Crateriforma spongiae: one gene and its partner. Each later gene encodes a partner of the first gene's protein in a complex. Links are inferred from orthologs where the notes say so. Each region holds a gene or a part of one and is shown in the gene's direction. Other genes may lie near its edges.

Region 1 (3,515 bases):
CTACGGTGCGGCATTGATGGAAAAGCAAAAGATCAAGCACTATTACGGCTTGGGCGAACGTCAGCTGCGACGCTATTTCGAAAATGTCAGCCGCAAGGTCGGCAACACGGGCGAACTGTTGTTGTTGATGTGCGAACGTCGGTTGGACAACGTGGTTCGACGCGTCGGATTCACCAAGACTCGTCCGCAAGCACGCCAAGGCATCACCCACGGCCATTTCCGTGTCAACGGTGTCAAAGTCACCAAGCCCGGATACATGCTTCGCCCCGGTGACATCGTCGAAGTCCGCAACCGTGAAAACTTGAAGAACCTGTATCGTGGCGTCATCGCCAATGCGTCCCCCGACGCGTTGGACTGGGTGACCTTCGATAGCGAAAACCTGACCGCGACCATTTTGGGTCTGCCCGGCGCCAGCGACATCAGCCTGCCGGTGGACGCGAACAGCGTGGTCGAATTCCTGTCTCGCTAGTTTCGGATTCGTTCGCGATTCCCGAATAGGGACAGAAAACAAACGCCAAGGTATCTTCGGGTGGTGGTCCCAGCGGGCCGGATTCGAAGGTACCTTTTTTGTTGGCTGATGATTGCCGTCCGGCCTCCTTCGGGACTTCCGGTTTCGGCCCCTCGGTTTGCCACCGATGACACACATCCATGCCAGTTCGGTCGGCCGACCGTTTTGACCGCTTCCCTGATTTTTTACTTCGCTGAAACACAAACAAACTCATGCACGCTCCTGTTGTCGTTCTCGGTGGTGGCCCCGGCGGATACGCGGCCGCGTTTTTGGCAGCCGACGAAGGTTTGGACGTCACCATCGTCGAAGCCGAACCACGCCTGGGTGGCACCTGCCTGCTGCGTGGCTGTATCCCCAGCAAAGCTCTGCTGCACGTCGCGAAAGTCATCAAAGAAGTCGACGAACTGCGCGAAGACTGGGGGGTCGTCTATGACGAAAAACCGAAGATCGACATCGACGTCGTGCGTGGACGCAAAGACAAAGTGATCGACACGCTGACGTCCGGCTTGGGTGGCTTGGCCAAGCGTCGTAACGTGACGGTTATCCGCGCTCGTGGATCGTTCATCGATTCCAACACGATGAAGCTGGAAGGGGACGACGAATCGATCCCCGAAGGCGGCCAACTGACCTTTGACCACTGCATCCTGGCCACCGGCAGTGTGCCGGCCATGCCCGGCGCGTTCAACATCGGCAGCGACCGCGTGATGGACAGCACCGGCGCGTTGGAACTGAAAGACGTTCCGGAAACCCTGCTGATCGTCGGCGGTGGCTACATCGGTCTGGAAATGGCCACCGTTTACGCTCACTTGGGCAGCAAAGTCACCGTCGTCGAATTGGCCGAACGACTGTTGGCCGGTGCCGACCAAGACCTGGTGAAACCGCTGGTCAAACAGATCGACACGATGTGTGAAGGCCGCGTGCTGCTGCACACCAAAGTCGGATCGATGGCCGAAGTCGATGACAAAATCGAAGTGACGTTCGAAGGGCCAAAGCATTTCGGCAATGAACGCTTTGACCGCGTCTTGGTCAGTATCGGTCGTCGACCGGTCACCCAAGGCCTGGGGCTGGAAAACACCAAGGTTGAAGTCAATGAACGCGGCTTTGTCGTTTGCGATCGTTCACAACGAACGGCCGACCCGTCGATCCTGGCCATCGGCGATGTCGCCGGGGATCCGATGCTGGCTCACAAGGCGACCCACGAAGGCCGTGTCGCCGCGGAAGTTTTGGCCGGCAAGAACGTCGCGTTTGACAAGTTCGCGATCCCCGCGGTGGTCTTCACCGACCCGGAAATTGCATGGGCGGGAATCACCGTCGAAGAAGCCAAGGCGCAGGGCCGAAAGGTGGATGTGGAAGTCTATCCCTGGGCGGCCAGCGGTCGTGCCCAGGCCCTGGGGACCACCGACGGTTTGACCAAGTGGATCATCGACCCGGAAACGCACCGCGTGATCGGTTGCGGCATCGTCGGCACTGGTGCCGGCGAACTGATCGCCGAAGCCGTGCTGGCAATCGAAATGGGTTGCGAAGTCCACGACATCACCGATGCGATTCACCCCCACCCGACGCTGTCGGAAACGTTGATGAACGCGGGTGAGATCCACTTCGGAACCGCGACGGAAATCTATAAGCCGAAACGGCGTCCTTCGTCCGCATCGGCTGGCTGATCGGCCAGCTTGATCGACGCAGTCGTTCCCAGTCACGATCAAGCAACGACGGTTTGTCTTTCAAATCAATCGCCGGTTCGCCCCTGTGGCGTCTGTGGTCCGTGGTGATCGCCGGCGAAGCCATCTTTGTGCTGCCGTTCGTGCTGCCTCGTTTGTTTCGGCCGGTGATGCTGGCGCAGTGGGGCATTTCCAATACCGAATTGGGCTTGGCGTTTTCCGCTTACGGGATCGTGGCCGCGGTGGCCTATTTTGCCGGCGGTCCGCTGGCCGATCGATTTGGCCCTCGCGTCATGATGATGTTGGCACTGCTTTCAACCGCTGCTTGCGGATTGGCGTTGTGGGGACAGCCCAGCGCCACGCGTTTGCTTTGGACGTATGCCGCATTTGGCATCACCACCATTTTGCTGTTCTGGGCTCCAATGATTCGGGCCACCCATGACCTGGCACGAACACAAACCCAGGGCAGGGCGTTCGGAATCCTGGACGCCGGACGGGGCCTCTTTGCAGCACTGCTTGCCAGTCTGCTCAGTTTCGTCTTCGCTAGCCTGGTCGCCGACGGTGGCGAAGCCGACGCGTTTGAAGCAATCCTGCTGTTGGCAATCCTGTCGGTCGCCGCCTCCGGTGCATTGGTTTGGCTCGGACTGAACCAGCCGAACACTGAACGCTGCGAAACGACGAACCTTGGACAGAACGCAGCCACCCCCGGCCACAGCATCAACGTCCAGGCAATCGGTCGGGTTCTGCGTCGGCGATCCGTCTGGCTGCAAGGCTGGATCGTGCTGTGCGCCTACTGTGGCTACAAGAGCATTGATAACTATGGCATCTACGTGGTCGACGCCTACGACGCATCCTCGTCGCGCGCCGCATGGGTCACAACGCTGGCATTTTGGGCCCGACCGATCGCCGCGTTGTCGGCCGGGCTGGTGGCGGATCGCGCCGGACGCATGGGATGGCTTGCGGTGCTGTTCGCCGTTGTCGCGATGGGCAATGGTTGGCTGGCCATCGATCATCGACCGACAAACGGACCGGTCGCGGTCACCCTTTCGGCCACCCCAGTCTTGTTGACCTTGCTGGGCTGCACCGCGGCCGCGATCTATGGACTGCGCGGCGTCTACTTTGCCGTCTTTGATGATTTAAGAATTCCACCGACCTTGGTCGGCACCGCGGCGGGCCTGGTGTCGCTGGTCGGATTCCTGCCGGACATCTTTTTCGGCCCCGTGACCGGATGGGTCATCGACCAATATCCGGGGATCACAGGTCACCGAATGGTGTTTGCCGGAATTGCGGTCATGTCGGTGATGGGCGTCGCCGCATCGCTATGGCAACGCCGTGACGTGCGACAGGCC
Region 2 (3,935 bases), on another replicon or contig:
GGAACCGCGTACAGCTGTCACGGGATCAACATGATTCCGTTCTATATCTATTACAGCATGTTCGGATTCCAACGGATCGGTGACCTGATCTGGGCAGCGGCCGACATGCGGGCCAAGGGATTCCTGATCGGTGGTACCGCCGGCCGCACCACGCTGAACGGCGAAGGTTTGCAACACCAGGACGGTCACAGCCTGCTCAACGCAATCGCGTTCCCCACCGTTCGGGCCTACGATCCGGCGTTCGCTTATGAAGTCGTCGTGATCATTCAAGAAGGCTTGCAACGGATGTACGCCGACGGCGAACAGTGCATCTATTACATCACCGCCGAAAACGATCCTTACAACCACCCGGAAATGCCCGAAGGTTGTGAAGAAGGCATTATCAAGGGGATGTACAAGTTCCGATCCAAGGACGTCGACAATGCGAAGGCTCGGGTGCAACTGTTCGGCAGCGGTGCGATCCTGAATTCCGCCTTGGCCGCACAAGAACTGTTGGCCGAAAAGTACGGCATCGCCAGCGACGTCTGGAGTGTGACCAGTTACACGCAACTGCGTCGCGATGCCCAAAGCTGTGCACGCTGGAACATGCTGCATCCGACCGAAACGCCGCGTAAGAGCTATCTGGAAACGATTCTCGATGGCGTCGAAGGTCCGTTCATCTCGGCCAGCGATTACGTGTGTGCCCTGGGCGAACAATTGACACCGTGGATCCCGGGCGACTATTGCGTGCTGGGGACCGACGGCATGGGACGCAGTGAAACACGCGAAGCATTGCGACGTCACTTCGAAGTCGACGCGGAATCCATCACCATCGCAACGCTCAGCCGACTGGCAAACGCCGACGTGTTGTCCGCCGACGATGTCGCCGCGGCAATCAAAGAACTGGACTACGACCCGGAAAAGGCGGATCCGTACTATGCATGATCGGCCGGACGCCGATCCGCATGGCCACGCCTGATCCCCATGATCTTTTGAACCTTTCGACCTTTTCCGAACACGAACACCATCCCCCCGCATTAGCAACATGACCGAAGTCAAACTTCCCGAGTTGGGTGACGGCATCGAATCCGGCGATGTCCTTGAAATCTTTGTCAGCGTCGGCGACGTCATCAACGCCGGCGACGACATCGTCGAAATGGAAACCGACAAAGCCACCGTTCCGGTCCCGGCATCGGTCGGCGGCAAGGTGACCAAGATCTCGATCAGCGAAGGCGACACGGTGCCGATCGGCGCCGTCTTGCTGGAAGTCGAAGAAGCCGCCGGTGCCAGCGGCGGTGGCGATTCGGCCCCCAGCCAACCGGAAGCCGCCCAACCAGAAGCCAAGGAACCAGAACCCGCCGCTCCGGCGACGCCTGAACCCGCGGCAGCGCCCGAACCGGAACCCACACCACAACCGCCGGCCGCGGCGACTCCGCCTGCTCCGGCACAACCTGCTGCACCAGCGCAACAACCCGCTGCCCAGCCACCAGCGGCCGCGCCGCCGTCCACTCCCGCGCCGGCTGCTCCGGTGCAACCGCCTGTCGCTGCACCGGTCGCCCCGCCATCGGGCGCCGTCATCGCCGCTGGTCCGGCAATCCGACGCTTCGCACGCGAAGTCGGTGTGGATCTGTCGCGTGTCCAGGGTTCCGGCGAAGGCGGACGCATCACCCGTGACGACGTCTTGGCCGTCGTGCGTGCGACCAGTGGCGCGGCACGTCAACAAGCCGCCGCTCCCACCGCTGCGGCGGCCCCCGCGGCCCCGTCGGCAAGCCCCACTTCGCCCACCCCGGCAGGTACCGCCGACGTGGATGACTTTGGGCCGATCCGTGTGGAACGGATGAGCAAGATCCGTAAGACGATCGCCGCTCAAATGCACAACTCTTGGACCACCGCGCCTCGCGTGACCAACTTCGACGACGCCGACGTCACCGACTTGGAACGGTTGCGATCCAGCAGCAAAGAAGATTACGCGGCACAGGGTCTGAAACTGACCACGATGCCGTTCTTGATCAAAGCCGTCGCGACCGCGTTGCGTCACCATCCGGTTATCAACGCCGTGGTCGACGAAGAAAACGGCCAAGTCATCTACAAGGATTACGTCAACGTCGGCATCGCGGTGGACACCGATCGCGGGTTGGTCGTGCCGGTGATGCACAACGCCGATCAAATGGGCGTGCCGGAAATCACACGCAACCTGGCTGAAATGGCCGGCCAAGTCCGCAGCGGCCAGTTCGCCGTCAACGATTTGCGTGGCGGCACATTCACGATCAGCAACTTGGGCGCGATCGGCGGTCAATTCAGTACGCCGATCATCAACGTTCCCGAAGTCGCGATTCTGCTGGTGGGCCGCAGTCGCAAGCTGCCGGTCGTCATGCCCGATGAAACGATCCAGCCTCGCTTGATGATGCCGCTTAGCCTGTCGTACGACCACCGCTTGGTCGACGGTGCCGCGGCGGCACGTTTCTTGAACGACGTGATCGCGTACCTGGAAGCCCCCAGTCGTTTGCTGCTGGCGCTGTAGGCAAGAATCACTCGTCACAGATCACGGACCGGTCCGGGTACGACGTGCCTGGACTGTGTGGGTCCGCGGACATGGTTCACCTCGGGTGCGGATCCATCACGATTCGTACCGGCAAGAATCCGACGTGTCGGATGGCGGCGCCGCCGTTGTAAAAACGCACTCCGCCGACCTCGCGACCATCGATCCGTTGGTGCGTGTGGCCAAACACGATTCGGTCGACTCCGCGTCCGTCGGTCGGATGTTGATGTCGCATCCAATGCAACAATCGCCGGCACGTTCGGTCGATCGGATGCACCATCTTGGCGGTCGCCCAGTGCAACCGAAACGCGATCGCCGCATCGTAGGCTCGATTGTGCAAATTCCCGGCCGGCCGCTTGCGGCTCCACTTGTGCCGATACTTTTCAAACGATTCTTGGGTACCCTGTTTTTCGATCACGTCGCCGTGAACAAACAGGGTGTCGGCAATCCGCATCGCGTCCAGCCCGTTGGCCAAATTCGATCGTGAATCGGACCACGTGGCGATGCGATCTTCAAACGGTTGGTGGGCGTCATGGTTGCCCCGCAGATACACGAACATGTGATCCGGGAATTCAACGCACCACTGGTCCAACCACTCGATGGCCGCATCAATGGTTTGGTGCGTCGAACCGACGCGGCTCCAGCGAAAATCGAACAAGTCGCCGCCCCACACACACACCTGACTCCACCGGACCGCTTGTCGGATGGCATGGGCATGTTGATCGGCGACACAGCGGGAACTGAACAAATGCAGATCCGAGATAAAGCTGACGCGTGCCGGCAGCGGCCGATTCTGGGTCAGCGGATGCTGTGTCCAGTGGCTAATCATGGTCAAACTTCAATGCGTCAAACTTCAATGCGTCAAACTTCAATGCGTCAAACTTCAATGCGTCAAACTTCAAGGCGACGACTCGGGGGACGTCAAAGTGGGGGCAATCGGAATCTTCCGTGTCGAGTATCCACGACTTCGGTGCCAATGCCGTGCCAGTCACCCGGCGTCGCCCCATTACAAAGATCGAATCATTAGAATCGTTCCAGCCGGCCACCACATCCGCCATCACAGATGATGACCGATCGGCCTTTGGCGGCTCCACCCCCAGTGACCGTATAGTACGACACGATGCGATCGAAACAGCAGCTTTCTCCGGCGGAAGAAGCCCAGCTTCGGCGACAAAAACGCGACAAGAAACACCATCGCAAACGCTGGATCAAGGAAAACCTGTACTGGCTGGTTTTTGCCGGCGTTTCCGGTGTCGCCGCGATCGGATGGCTCAGCTACATCGCGGTCGAACACTTTGCCGGCACGCGGATCGCCGAGGCTCCCGACACATCGTTGCAATCCATGGATGCTGCCCTGGCCGTCTATCGCAGCGGTGACGTCGAAAAATCAATCCAAGACGTCTATCAGCTGACGCGT

What was found. Proteins that work in one complex are often made in the same cells at the same time.
Region 2: the proteins of lpdA (region 1) and HFP54_RS13345 are in contact, whole or in part, in a crystal structure (PDB 1EBD), measured with the Geobacillus stearothermophilus proteins. The link is inferred for Crateriforma spongiae from one-to-one orthologs. Residues at the interface, in WP_049624544.1 of Geobacillus stearothermophilus: Pro340, Ser341, Asp344, Tyr345, Arg403, Asp406, Val408, Glu431, Ala432, Gly433, Asp438; in WP_033016211.1 of Geobacillus stearothermophilus: Ile130, Ala131, Met132, Pro133, Arg136, Arg140, Glu141, Asn155, Arg157.

Annotation. Positions count from the first base shown.
Region 1 is NZ_JAAXMS010000003.1:112,220-115,734, reverse strand. Bases 1-2,944 are described here. They hold lpdA (dihydrolipoyl dehydrogenase), read left to right. Parts: upstream 1-720; coding sequence 721-2,169; downstream 2,170-2,944. Other genes in these bases: HFP54_RS08505 (MFS transporter), read left to right, coding at 2,223-2,944; rpsD (30S ribosomal protein S4), read left to right, coding at 1-469. Also shown: more of HFP54_RS08505, read left to right, coding at 2,945-3,515. UniProt on the Escherichia coli protein: Lipoamide dehydrogenase is a component of the glycine cleavage system as well as of the alpha-ketoacid dehydrogenase complexes.
Region 2 is NZ_JAAXMS010000004.1:506,233-510,167, reverse strand. The notes cover bases 351-3,262. They hold HFP54_RS13345 (2-oxo acid dehydrogenase subunit E2), read left to right. Parts: upstream 351-1,024; coding sequence 1,025-2,500; downstream 2,501-3,262. Other genes in these bases: HFP54_RS13340 (metallophosphoesterase), read right to left, coding at 2,577-3,262; aceE (pyruvate dehydrogenase (acetyl-transferring), homodimeric type), read left to right, coding at 351-924. Also shown: more of aceE, read left to right, coding at 1-350; more of HFP54_RS13340, read right to left, coding at 3,263-3,347; HFP54_RS13335 (hypothetical protein), read right to left, coding at 3,340-3,576; HFP54_RS13330 (hypothetical protein), read left to right, coding at 3,639-3,935.